DNA from 3 places in the Pseudomonas sp. KU26590 genome. Region 3 is predicted to be linked to each of the others. Evidence: predicted binding sites of a transcription regulator. Region 3 holds the regulator's gene; each other region holds the start of a gene.
What was found. The regulator FliA, encoded in region 3, starts transcription of late flagellar genes. The targets are predictions, from matches to a motif close to CTAAAGTTTNNNNNNNNNNNGCCGNTAA.

Region 1: a site for FliA is predicted at 1,774-1,801, ahead of OKW98_RS15695 (methyl-accepting chemotaxis protein). Genes of this name have one in related genera too.
Region 2: a site for FliA is predicted at 2,535-2,562, ahead of OKW98_RS15820 (methyl-accepting chemotaxis protein). Genes of this name have one in related genera too.

The regions. Positions count from the first base shown of each region.
Region 1 is NZ_CP110644.1:3,591,316-3,595,800, reverse strand. It holds gene OKW98_RS15695 (methyl-accepting chemotaxis protein) at 96-1,685, opposite strand; gene OKW98_RS15690 (methyl-accepting chemotaxis protein) at 2,127-3,692, opposite strand; gene tnpB (IS66 family insertion sequence element accessory protein TnpB) at 3,871-4,116, opposite strand.
Region 2 is NZ_CP110644.1:3,620,208-3,624,692, forward strand. It holds gene OKW98_RS15805 (chemotaxis protein CheA) at 1-518, opposite strand, end outside; gene OKW98_RS15810 (STAS domain-containing protein) at 586-873, opposite strand; gene OKW98_RS15815 (response regulator) at 897-1,265, opposite strand; gene OKW98_RS15820 (methyl-accepting chemotaxis protein) at 1,275-2,489, opposite strand; gene OKW98_RS15825 (cyclophilin-like fold protein) at 3,065-3,589, shown strand; gene OKW98_RS15830 (hypothetical protein) at 3,770-4,162, shown strand; gene OKW98_RS15835 (MFS transporter) at 4,276-4,485, opposite strand, start outside.
Region 3 is NZ_CP110644.1:2,350,179-2,354,663, forward strand. It holds gene flhF (flagellar biosynthesis protein FlhF) at 1-518, shown strand, start outside; gene fleN (flagellar synthesis regulator FleN) at 637-1,470, shown strand; gene fliA (RNA polymerase sigma factor FliA) at 1,467-2,210, shown strand; gene OKW98_RS10505 (chemotaxis response regulator CheY) at 2,451-2,825, shown strand; gene OKW98_RS10510 (protein phosphatase CheZ) at 2,845-3,633, shown strand; gene OKW98_RS10515 (chemotaxis protein CheA) at 3,778-4,485, shown strand, end outside.

The DNA of each region.
Region 1 (4,485 bases), 1.2 Mb from region 3:
CTCGCAATCTAGGATCTAGTGCAGCTCGGCCCACGGAATGGTTTCTACAGCGTTCTTAGCCGTGCGCCTCGCTCATGGATTAGCCGACGCGGAAACTAGAGAGAAAACCTTCCCACCAGTTTGCTCATATCCACAGCAAGGCGTGAGAGCTCGGAACTCGCTGCAGCGGTCTGATGAGCGCCCGTTGCGCTCTGAATGGAAAGATCGCGAATACTCATCAGGTTGCCGTCGACCGAACGTGCGACCTGCGCCTGCTGTTCCGATGCGGTAGCGATCATCATGTTCATTTCGTTGATTTCATTGATTGCTTTCGCGATCAGAGTCAGCGCCGCTCCTGCTTCATGAGCGATACTAAGTGTGCCGTCGGCCTGCTCGCAACTTTCACTCATGGCCTTGGTGGCCTGAGCAGTGCCTGTGAGTATGTCACCGATCATTTTCTCGATTTCCTGCGTCGAGGCCTGTGTGCGATGCGCCAAAGCCCTGACTTCATCCGCCACTACAGCAAAACCGCGTCCCTGATCACCGGCCCGTGCCGCTTCGATTGCCGCATTTAATGCCAAGAGATTAGTTTGTTCCGCAATCGTACGAATGACTTCCAGCACCTTGCTAATGTCCTTGGACTGCAATGCCAGACGCTCTACATCGACACTCGTGTTCTGCACTGTCTTGCTTAGTTTCTGGAGGGCGCTGACCGTGCTGGTTACCCGTGCGGCTCCGGTGCGTGTTGATTGATCAGAGGCTTTAGCGGCATCCGACGCGTTGGCAGCATTACGCGCCACCTCATCCACCGCAGCAGTCATTTGATTGACTGCTGTGGCTGCCTGATCGATTTCGTTGTTCTGTCGCAGCAAACCTCTGCTGGACTCCTCGGTGACGGCATTCATTTCCTCAGCAGCGGACGCCAGTTGAGTGGACGAATCGCCAATCAGCTTGATCGTATCGCGCAGATTGTTTTGCATGACTTGGGTAGAGCGCATCAGGTCGGAAAACTCGTCTTGGCCCGTGACAGTAATCACGCTGCGCAGGTCACCTTTGGCGATTGTTTCGTTGATAAGCAGCATGTCGCGCAAGGGTGTAACTATACTTCTTGTGAACAGCACGGCCAGCACAACTGTCGCAAGCACCGCAGCTGCGATTATAAAAATAATAAACTTCAAACCACTTTGATATGAATCCTCAGACTCTTTTCCGGAGATTGCTGCCTCGTCGATGTTCAGTTGAACAAGTCCGGTCACGGCTCCGTCAAGAAGAGGGGTTACAGGAGTCACATTGGAGCTTAGATAGGCCAGCGCTTCAGTCGGTGCGTTTCGTCGCATAAGTGAGTTCACTTCGTCAAATGCGACCAGCATTTTTTCAGTGTTGTCAGACATGACCTTAAACAGTTGCGCTTCTTTTGGGTTCGCATCTTCGCCTGAAACAAAAGGGCCATAGAGCTTGATTTGCTTTTTTAATTCTTCGCTGAGTGTGGCTATCGTACTGATCGTCGTGGCAATGTCTTGCGGATCGGTCTTGAACAGAAGTCGGCGGACTTCCAGCCTCAGGCGCAGCATCGCGGAATTAATTCGGTCGGCAACAACCACGCTGGCGAATGCATCGTCTTGAAGGGATCTGGCAGTCTCTCGAATTTCCCCCATTTTCCAAACGGAAATACCACCAAGAGCAACCAACAACAATGCGATAAACATAAAACTGACTGCTGCGCGTATTGATACTTTCAGGTTTCTCATCGCCACAAATCCCTAGTGTTAATCGACGTTTGGTTACCAAAAAAGGTTATCGGCTAACTAAAACAAAGCTTGAGCGCGACAGCCCATCAGGCCTTGACAGAAGCCAATAAATTTATCCCGCGCCAGAGAAAAACAGCCCTGCTAGTCCGCAATGATCCTCACAGCGAAATTATAGGGCTTCATAGGGAGATATTTTATCGTTGGTTATTCATGGGATTACGTGTGATTCCTGAGGAAAAGAGTGCCAGCAACACACCTTGCTGATGCCACCGCTTAAGGCGATGGTTTCCACCTAAATTTGATCCGATCAAGAAGAGTTGGACGCCATTTTTAGCCTTTTTACGGGGGACGCCCAAACCACCAGAACGCCGTATCTATTCCACATCCTCCAAAGTCCTGTTACACCACGAAGCGACTCACCAGCTTATTAAGGTTCACCGCTAGCTTTGACATTTCGCCGCACGCCGTAGCAGTTTGACTAGCACCCGCAGAGCTCTGAACAGCAAGCTCTCGAATGCTGACAAGATTACGATCAACTTCGCGGGCAACGTGAGCCTGCTCCTCAGAAGCGGTGGCGATCAACAGGTTGCGTTCGTTGATCTGCGTAATGGCCTTGGAGATCTGATCCAGTGAACTGCTGGCCTCTTGTGCCACATCAAGGGTTTGATTTGCCAGTTCCTTGCTCATGTTCATTGCCTCCACCGCTTCTGCTGAATCGCTCTGCATGCTAGAGATCATCTGCTCGATTTCTTGAGTTGAGGACTGTGTTCGGTGGGCCAGCGCCCTGACCTCGTCGGCGACTACTGCAAATCCACGGCCCTGCTCACCGGCTCGCGCCGCCTCAATCGCTGCGTTCAAGGCCAGAAGGTTGGTCTGCTCAGCAATAGCTCGAATCACTTCCACTACTTTATTGATGCTTTGAGCGCGCTGAGACAGCACCTGAATCTTGTCACTCGTGCTTTCAACATTGCCGCTCAGCTTTTGAATAGACTTCAATGTTTGAGCGACTCTCTCCAATCCTGCCTCTGTAAAACCCTGGGTGCGACGCGACTCTTCCGAAGCTGACTCAGCATTGCGAGCCACCTCATCAACGGCAGCGCTCATTTGGGTGACAGCTGTGGCGGCTTGGTTGACTTCATCATTCTGCGAAACAAGACCTCGACTAGATTCCTCAGTAACCGCCGTCATCTCCTCTGCAGCAGAGGCCAGTTGCGTCGATGAATCACCAATTTGCATGATGGTGTTACGAAGGTTTTCCTGCATGTGTGCAAGCGCTTTCAACAATCGTCCGGCCTCATCAGTCCCGCTGATCTTCACCTCCTTCGAGAGGTCGCTACCTGCGATTCGCTCGGCAATGGACAGGGCATCGCTGATAGGAGTCGTTATGCTTTTCGTCAAAAGTGTTGCCAAAGCGACCGTCAGGACTACGACGCCCGCAATAAGCCCAACAATCATCCACAAACCAGATGAGTAGGTGTCGGCTGCATATTGCCCAGCCAGTGCCGCTCCGTCGTTGTTGAAGTCAGCCAAGGCCTTGATCTCTCCTTCCATCCTGTTCGTCAGGGGACGGATGCCTGTACTTACCATGTTGAACGCAGCAGAAGTATCACCCCTTGTTAACGCCGAGATGAGACCATCCAGTTGGTTGGAGTAATCCTCGGCGGACGCCTTTACCGTTAAATACAGCGCGCGCTCCCGGTCGCTCGCTATCAAAGGCTCATAATTGATAACTGCATCCGTAAAGACCTTCCGGTAGCCGGGGAAGGCCGCTAAGGTCGACTGAAGGGTTTGGGCGTCGGAGATGCCTCGCAGAGTTTCAAGCCTTAGACGAAGTATCCCAGCGTTAATCGAGCCTGTTTGCCTAATGCTGGGTAGCCAATTGGTTTCGACGTCTCTTTCGGCGTCCCGCAACTTTCCCATTTGCACAGCAGCGACTGCGCCGAGTACAAAAACTAATGCGACAATGAGCGCGAAAAACAGAGAGGCTCTCGGGGCTAGGTTTAGATTTCTAAGGCGCATAGGAACTTCCTGTTACCAAGGGAATGATAGCGGTGTTTAATGGGCTATCGACCTGAAGTCGAAAACTTTAGGCAGATCGAGCTTAGCGGACGGATTGAGAGTCGAGGAGAAACTCACAGGGTTTTTAGCTATTTGACCGCACCACCAGCACCGACGCCTGCCGAGGTAGGCTGAGCGCCAAGACCCGAGTTTTTCGGTATCCAACTGCATTCCCTGCCTTGTTGCATGCCTGGCCCGTGACATCTATGCCTTGGTTCAAACGACGTGCAGCCAGCCAAACGCCAATCCCATCGTGTGCCAGCACTTTCATCCCCATCGCGCGGCGATTGGCAAACAGATAAGTACAGTGCGGCTGTGCCGCACAGAACACCGCGACCACCTTGGGTAACGCCGTTTGGTGTCGGCGCGCATGTCCATTGGCTCGGTGGCGGGGCAGATGGAGTCGATGCGGATCATCGCAACAGGTCTCGAAGAAAGGTCGCACAGGCAGCAGCACTTTCAGTTGGCCATCTCACTTTAACGGTGCCGCGTGGGTGCTGGATCTCAACGCTGATGTTCGATGATGCCGCTTGCGACTCAGCTCGTGCGAGTGGCATCGGCAGTGAAAAAAAAGCGGATCGCCGCTCCACGTTTTTCTGCGTTTGCAGCCGAACCCACTTGTGGACGAGATTCGCGTTGAGGCTGTGGTTGAGCGCGATGCTGGCAATCGACGCGCCGGGTTGGGAGCACACTTGAATGA
Region 2 (4,485 bases), 1.3 Mb from region 3:
CCATTGCGAAACACGTCCACACCGAAACGCAGGGAGATATGCCAGAGCACCTCGGCGGACGTGTCTGCACAGCCAGCAGCGGTGTGTGTGCTTTGAGCGGAGGTGTCGTTCAGATGGGCCGGCGCCTGATAGCGACTGAGCGCCTCGCGCAACCCCGCTTCACGTTCCAGGGCTGCAGGCTGGAGCGTCTCGCCACGACTGGCGACGACGTTGATCAACTCCAGCATATGATCGCCGCACTTGAGCAGCACCGCGATCAGCGTGGCATCTACGCCCACACTGCCGTCGCGCAGGCGGTCGAGTACGTCCTCGACAATGTGCGTGAAGCTGACGACGGGGTTCAGGCCAAACAGGCCGGCGGAACCCTTGATGGTGTGCGCGGCACGAAAGATCGCGCCGATGGCATCCTGGTCGGCAGGCTCGGTTTCCAGTTGCAGCAGGGATTGCTCCATGACCTGCAACAGTTCGTGCGCCTCGACAATGAATGTCTGCAATGCCTGGTCGAGATTGATGCTCACCTGGACCTTCCTTGTCTATCAATGAACGTGCAATGAACGTGGTTGGGGCTGGCGTGGCGGTGGCTGGCTATGGGCCCGCTTTGCGACACAGCTCAAGGGCCTGCGTGACCGCCACGCTCTGGCCGGTAACGCTCAGCGCTGTACCAGCGTTGTCGGCTTCACGCTGGATGACCGCGAGCAACTGCAGCCCCGCGCCATCCATTTCTGTGACCTGCGAGAGGTCTAGCATCAGACGTGGCGCGCCACCCATCTGCGGCAACAGGGCGGCCGCCAGATCGGCGACGGTGTAGATCGTGAGCTCTGCGTCAATGCTGACGCAGGTGCTGTCGTCGAGTGTTTCGATGGTGATCGGCATCGCAGCCTCCCTCGCGCAAGGATTCAGGGCAGGATCAGTTTCGACACCGCTGCCAGCATTTGCGCGGGCTGAAACGGCTTGACCACCCACGCCTTGGCACCCGCCGCCTGGCCCTCGGCCTTCTTCGACTCCTGGGACTCGGTGGTCAGCATGATGATCGGGGTGAACTTGTAGCTGGCCAGTTTCTTGACCTCCTTGACGAAGGTGATGCCATCCATGTTTGGCATGTTCACGTCGCTGATGATCAGGTGCACTTTCTGCCCGGTGAGCTTGCCCAGCGCATCCTTGCCATCGCACGCCTCGATCACGTCGTAACCGGCGCTTTTCAAAGCAATGCCTACCACTTGCCGCACGCTGCTGGAGTCGTCGACCACTAATACATTCTTCGCCATGATGAGCTCCTAAAAGAAGGTGATGTCTTGAGAGTTCTGCTGCACAGGCGTCTCTCCACGATGGGTGCGCCGCTGCTCGTCAGTGGCATAGGTGGCGTCCATGCGCGCCAGCCACTGGTGGGCATCGATGGACGTCGCCTGGTCCGGGGCCTCGCTGGCCTGGAGCAGGTGGCCATGCAAGTCGTCCATGTTGTCTCGCACATGGCTGAGGATCTGGCTCACACGGTCCTGGAATTGCAGGTCGACCAGCACCTCCGTCATCTCGTCACCAATGCCACGGCTTTCCTGCTTGAGCAGGTCCGCGGATTCGGCCAGGCGCCCAGTGATGTTATGAAAACGCTCGAGCACGACTTGGATGCTGTTTTCTGACGCGGCCACCGATTGGCTGTCTTGGTCGGCGCTGCTGGAGGCGGCGTGCACCAATTGCGTGATGCCGTTATTGATGATGTCGACCTTGGCCGACATCTGCTGGCCGGTTTCGCTGGATTTGCTCGACAAACTGCGCACCGCGTCGGCCACGACGGCGAAGCCGCGACCGGCTTCACCTGCACGGGCCGCTTCAATGGCCGCGTTGAGTGCCAGCAGGTTGGTCTGCGCGGCAATCGCCGCCACGTCAGCGGCCATGGTGCGCAGTTCGCCGGTATAAGCGGTGAGGCCGCGCACCTGGGCCAGGGTCTGGTCGCGGCTGGTTTGCGCGGCTTTGAGCGAATTGATCACCTGGCTTAAATCGCTTTCGCTGAGGGACAGCACTTCAAGCGCTCCGTCGGCGGTTTGCCCGTCCAGTTCGCCGGCAGCGCGCTGGGAAGCCTGAACCGTTTCCTGCAATCGCGCGGCAATCCCGATAAAACGATTGGTCAGATTCACAATCGCTTCTTCTGTCTGATGCCGAGAGCTTTCCACTTGCCGAGCCCAGATGGGCATCGCTCCCAGCAATACCTCATTGAGTTGTACCTGCGAGGTCATGCTGTTGCTGGCCGCGTGCGCCGCTGACTGATCCCCTTGCTCCAGCGCAATGGCTCGCAGCACCGCGTCACGCCGGGAAACAGCACTCCAGGCGCCTGCGCCGAGGCCGGTCAGCATCAGTGCCGCGCACGCAATGAGGTTAGGGAGAGAGGTTGCCTGGACGAGTATCCATGCAACGGCAGGCACGACCGGAATGAAAGCGAACCAGAGAAAGCGCGGTTGAGCGGAAAGGGGGATGCGGATGGATTGACGCTGGGTCATGGGTTCGATCCTTGAACAATGCTGCGCATGTAACTGACATTACCGTTATCTGCCCAGTGGGTCGCAACTTGAGTCACCCCCTCTGCCTTCCGTCTGGTTTATGACTGTCGCGTGACCGCCGAGGATGCCTGCCCTGCCCTTGCCGCCGGCCACGACCAGGCGATTCCCGGTGATGCCGCACTGCAAAACCGGGGACTTTTTTGGTGCGGTGTGATGCGGAAACTGCCTGACCCCTCCTGCTAGCGCATTGGCAGGATGATGGGATCAGGGCTCGTCAGAGAGCGACCATCATCAACATCCCGATTAACACTTATATAAAGAACTGGCGATTGAAAGGGTCTTCCAGGGAAAACGGCAGCGCTCTGCCCACCAACTTTCCGGCATTGGTGAGGTTTGTTCACAGAAGCATGTTGGAGCTCCGCCTAGTTCAGCCACTTACCCGGGCGTAGAGTGTTGTGACATCAGGCATCCCACTTGGGTGGGAGGCGAAATAGATGATATCGCTGACCACTTGATTCCCTCATCCCTGATTAACTTGCCCCTGAATCATCTCCCTGCATAAGGTGCCCCACAGCATGCGCGACAACCGATTCGCCCTGTTCACTCAAGCTCATGTCGGGGGCGCAAGGGGGCTGACGCGGGCCTTTGGACTTCTTTTCAGCCTGACAGCGTTGAGCGAAAGCAATGCTTCGCCTGCGAATAACGTGGGCCCTGCCCCGGCAGCCACCTCAGCCATCGTGCAGCAGGCACAATCCCGTATCTGGATGACTGTTCGCGACAAGCGCTTCGCGATTACCCTGGCTGATACGCAGGCAGCACGGGAGTTTGCCGCCCTTCTCCCCCTCTCCATCGATATGCCTGACCTGAATCAAAACGAGAAACACGCTGAACTGCCGACATCGCTGCCGACGAATCCGATTCGCCCCGGCACGATCCACAGCGGCGACCTGATGTTGTACGGGGCACGCACCCTCGTCGCGTTCTACGTCACTTTCACCTCGCCGTATTCCTACACTCGGCTGGGCCGCATCGACGACCCTGCCGAACTGGCCCGCGTATTTGGCAGCGATGCAGCACGCATCAGTTTTTCGAAACAATAACCTCCGATCACTTATCCCCAACGTCAGCGCGTCATGACGGCCGAGATGCGAATAACGCGTTTATAACGAATCCACCCACGTTGCGATTTGAATATGGCGGCGCCTGTCGTCATGTTCAGCCGTCGCTGACGAACAGGGGTTTGCTTTAAATACTTAACACTCTTAGTTAACAGGTAACCCATGAAACTACAGACACTTGCCGCCTTGATGACGGTCTCGGTGCTCGGCGGCTGTGCCACTGGAACAACACGCCCTGAACCTGGAAAGTCCATCGTCGATATCGAGGCCCACGCGGGAGATGACATGATCGCAAGACGTCTCGACGGCAATCAGGCCAACAGTTTGAATCACTTCATTGTTTCACCGGGCAAGCATTCGATGGAACTGGGGATTGTGATGATCGGTTATCAGAATAGCCATCGTCGTTGCACGGCGACGCTTGATTACGCCAACTTCGCGGCCGATCAGCGCTATACATTGGTACAGAGCCGAGCAGACGCCGAGGTCAAGGTGTCGCTGATGGACAGTCGTGGCGTTGCGGTGGCTCAAGCCGGCAAGGTGCCTTGCCTTTAATCAGCCAATCAGTCCTTTACGCATTGCAAACCGAATCGAGGGTGTCATCCAGCGGATGTCTGGATGCCACCCATGAGGCACTGCCTGCGAGGGCGCAAGCGCTTAAAACCGGCTTAGCCGCGCAAGCGACTGCCATTCCCGACGATCAACGCCCCCAGCACCAGCAATGCGGCAGCGCCCATGAACGTCGCGGCAATGGAGACGTGATCCAGCAGCAGGCCGCCCAGGGCGCCACCGACCATGATCGACAGCTGAATCGCTGCGACCAGCAAGCCCCCGCCGCTTTCCGGGTCGTCACTGACGCTTTTGCTGAGCCAGGTTGA
Region 3 (4,485 bases):
TGAAAACCCTGGGTCGGATCCTCAATGTACCGGTCACCCACGTCGACCCGGGCCAGTCCCTGGCACAGGCGCTGGAGCCGCTGTTGCGCAAGCGCGTGGTGTTGATCGACACCGCCGGCCTGCAAGCCAGCGATCCGGCCCTGCGTCTGCAACTGGAAACCCTCGCCGGGCGTGGCATCAAGGCGCGCAACTACCTGGTGCTGGCGACAACCAGCCAGAAGCAGGTGCTGTCAGCGGCTTATCACAGTTATAAACGTTGCGGCCTGGCCGGGTGCATCCTGACCAAGCTCGACGAAACGGCCAGCCTGGGCGAAGTGCTCAGCCTGGCCGTGACACACGAACTGCCTGTGGCCTATCTCACTGATGGCCCACGGATACCGGATGATCTGCATTTGCCGCGTCGGCACCAATTGGTGAGCCGGGCAGTCAGCGTGCAGATGCAGGAGGAGCCTAGCGAGGAAGCGATGGCGGATATGTTTGCGGATCTTTATCACAGCACCGGCAAGCGCGCGGGCTAGGTATAGAAAATGACAGTGGAATTTTCCTGCATCGATGGTCTGCCAGGCATTGTTCAGGCACTGAACGTGCAGCCCGACATGTGGCTTAGGTCTAAGCAAGACAAGGTAAACAATTAACATGGGCAGCATGCATCCCGTACAGGTTATCGCGGTAACCGGTGGCAAAGGTGGCGTAGGCAAGACCAACGTTTCAGTGAATCTTTCACTGGCACTGGCCGAGCTGGGACGTCGCGTCATGCTGCTGGACGCCGATCTGGGTCTGGCCAACGTCGACGTATTATTGGGACTGACCCCCAAACGCACCCTGGCTGACGTCATCGAGGGGCGGTGCGAACTGCGCGATGTCCTGCTGCAGGGCCCGGGCGGCGTACGCATCGTGCCGGCGGCATCGGGCACCCAGAGCATGGTCCACCTGACCCCGGCGCAGCATGCCGGGTTGATTCAGGCGTTCAGTGACATCGGCGACAACCTCGATGTGCTGGTCATCGATACCGCCGCCGGCATCGGCGAGTCGGTGGTGAGCTTCGTCCGCGCCGCCCAGGAAGTGCTGCTGGTGGTGTGCGACGAGCCCACGTCGATCACCGACGCCTACGCCCTGATCAAACTGCTCAACCGCGATTACGGCATGAACCGCTTCCGCGTCCTGGCCAACATGGCCCAGAGCCCGCAGGAAGGGCGCAACCTCTTCGCCAAGCTGACGAAAGTCACCGACCGTTTTCTCGACGTGGCCCTGCAATATGTAGGCGCTGTGCCGTACGACGAATGCGTACGCAAGGCCGTGCAGAAACAGCGCGCCGTGTACGAAGCGTTTCCGCGTTCCAAATGTGCGTTGGCGTTCAAGGCCATCGCGCAGAAAGTCGACACCTGGCCGCTCCCGGCGAACCCGCGCGGCCATCTGGAATTTTTCGTAGAACGCCTCGTGCATCACACCAGCGCAGGGCCCGTCTCATGACAGCAAGTGGCTATCGCATGTACAGCAAATCGTCCAAAGACTCCCAGTATGAGCTGATCGAGCGGTATGCCCCGCTGGTCAAACGAATCGCCTACCACTTGCTGGCGCGTCTGCCGGCCAGCGTGCAGGTCGAGGACTTGATCCAGGCGGGCATGATTGGCTTGCTCGAAGTCTCGACCAAATACGACTCCACCAAAGGGGCCAGTTTCGAGACGTACGCGGGTATTCGTATCCGTGGCGCGATGCTCGACGAAGTGCGCAAGGGGGATTGGGCACCGCGCTCGGTCCACCGCAACACGCGCATGGTCAGCGACGCAATTCGTGCAATCGAAGCGAAAACCGGTCGTGACGCTAAAGATCACGAGGTTGCTGCCGAACTTGAAATGAGTCTCGACGATTACTACGGGATTTTGAACGATACCCTGGGCAGCCGCCTGTTCAGTTTCGACGACCTGTTGCAGGACGGCGAACACGAAGGGCTGCACGAGGACGGCGCGAGCCAGTCCCTCGAACCGTCGCGGGATCTGGAAGACGAGCGCTTCCAGGCTGCGCTGGCCGAGGCCATTGCCAACTTGCCCGAACGTGAACGCCTGGTGTTGTCGCTGTACTACGACGAAGAGCTGAACCTCAAGGAAATCGGTGAGGTCCTGGGGGTCAGCGAGTCGCGGGTCAGCCAGCTGCACAGCCAATGCGCGGCGCGTTTGCGCGGTCGTCTTGGCGAGTGGCGCGCACGTTCATGAATGAGGCGCAGGCTGCGAGGCCTGCGCGTTGCGTGTAAGACCGGCTGTGCAAGACGTGAGCGGGAAGTAAAGAGACACGGCAGGAGTCGGTCGAACCGGGTCGTAGAGGATCCGGTTTCGCTGCGCTTGTCCCCGTCGATTAAAACCCCTCTTCATGTTCGGCACAGCCGGTATTGATTGAACGCGCGTTCAGGTGCTGAACGCGTTAAAGACTGCTTGGAGGTCGAATTGGACAAGAACATGAAAATCCTCATCGTTGATGACTTCTCAACGATGCGGCGGATCATAAAAAACCTGTTGCGTGACCTTGGGTTCACCAACACGGCCGAAGCAGATGACGGACTCACCGCATTGCCGATGCTGCAAAGCGGCGCCTTTGACTTCCTCGTCACTGACTGGAACATGCCTGGCATGTCCGGCATCGACTTGTTGCGTCAGGTGCGTGCCGACGAGCGTCTGCGCAGTCTGCCGGTGCTGATGGTCACTGCCGAAGCCAAGCGCGAGCAGATCATCGAAGCCGCTCAGGCCGGTGTGAACGGCTACGTGGTAAAGCCGTTCACGGCGCAAGTGCTCAAAGAGAAAATCGAAAAGATCTTCGAGCGCGTCAATAGCTGATGTCCGCTGCGAGGGCGCTATGGATTCCAAAGATTCGACAATGGGTGACTTTGAGTCAACCCTGAAGAAACACGCACAAGAGCTGGTCGCGAGCCTTGAAAAAGGCAAGTTCGGCGACGCCGTGCAACTGATCCATGAGCTTAACCAGACCCGCGACCGCGGCCTGTATCAGGAAGTCGGCAAACTGACGCGCGAGCTGCACAGCGCGATCGTCAACTTCCAGATCGACCCGAACATGCCGCAGGCCGAGGAGGTCTCTCAGATCACCGACGCCACCGAGCGGCTGTCGTACGTGGTCAGGCTGACTGAAAACGCGGCCAACCGGACCATGGACCTGGTGGAGCTGAGCACGCCGTTGATGCACGGGCTCACGGATGACGCCAAGTCGTTGAGCGCCGACTGGGGACGCTTCATGCGCCGAGAGATCAGCGCTGAAGAGTTTCGTGATCTGGCACGCCGCGTCGATGTGTTCCTGACCCGCAGCGAAAAGGAGACCACCGAAGTCTCCGCGCACCTGAATGACATTCTGCTGGCTCAGGATTACCAGGACCTCACCGGTCAGGTGATCAAGCGCGTGACCACGCTGGTCACCGAAGTCGAGCGCAACCTGCTCAAGCTGGTGCTCATGGCGAGCCAGGTGGACCGCTTCGCGGGCATCGAGCACGACCAGGAAGTGTTCCGTCAGGAAAAAGAACAAGAAAAACTTCACTCCAAGGGTGAAGGTCCGCAGATTCATGCCGATAAACGTGAAGACGTTGTATCCGGACAGGATGATGTTGACGATCTGCTATCCAGCCTCGGATTCTGATTCGGTCATTCTTATTCGGACTTCAGGTTTTCTGTGAAAGTGGCTGCTGGGCCCGCGCGCCAATGCTTCGACGAGAGCAATGCGCGCAGGCCCTCAGTGCAGCCTCCGGATCGGTTTGACGGTTAATTTTAGGAGCACCCCCCAATGAGCTTCGGCGCCGATGAAGAAATCCTTCAGGATTTTCTGGTAGAGGCCGGCGAGATTCTCGAGCTGTTGTCAGAGCAGTTGGTCGAGCTGGAAAGCCGACCTGACGATGCGGACCTGCTCAATGCAATTTTTCGCGGTTTTCACACTGTAAAAGGGGGCGCCGGCTTCCTCCAGCTCAACGAGCTGGTTGAATGCTGTCACATCGCCGAGAACGTGTTCGACATCCTGCGCAAGGGTGAACGCCGCGTCGACTCGGAGCTCATGGACGTGGTGCTCGAAGCACTCGACACCGTCAACAGCATGTTCGGTCAAGTGCGCGAGCGTTCCAGCGTCACCCCGGCCACGCCTGAATTGCTCGCCGCGCTGGCTCGCCTGGCCGAGCCGGCATCGGCAGAAGAGATCGCTGCGGCACCGGTGGTTGAAGAGCCGGTTGCTGAAGCGCCTTCCGAAGACATCACCGATCTTGAATTCGAACAGCTTCTGGATTCGCTGAACGCCGTCAAGGCGCAAGCGGCAGGCGCTCCTGCGCCGGCTGCGTCTGCACCAGTAGCCGCGGCAACTGTTGCAGCCTCACCGGCGGCAGCGGTTTCCGCTGCACCGGCCGGCACTGCGGCCAGCGATGAAATCACCGACGACGAATTCGAATCACTCCTCGATCAGCTGCATGGCAAAGGGCAGTTCGCCGTCGATGCCGTGCAACCGCCG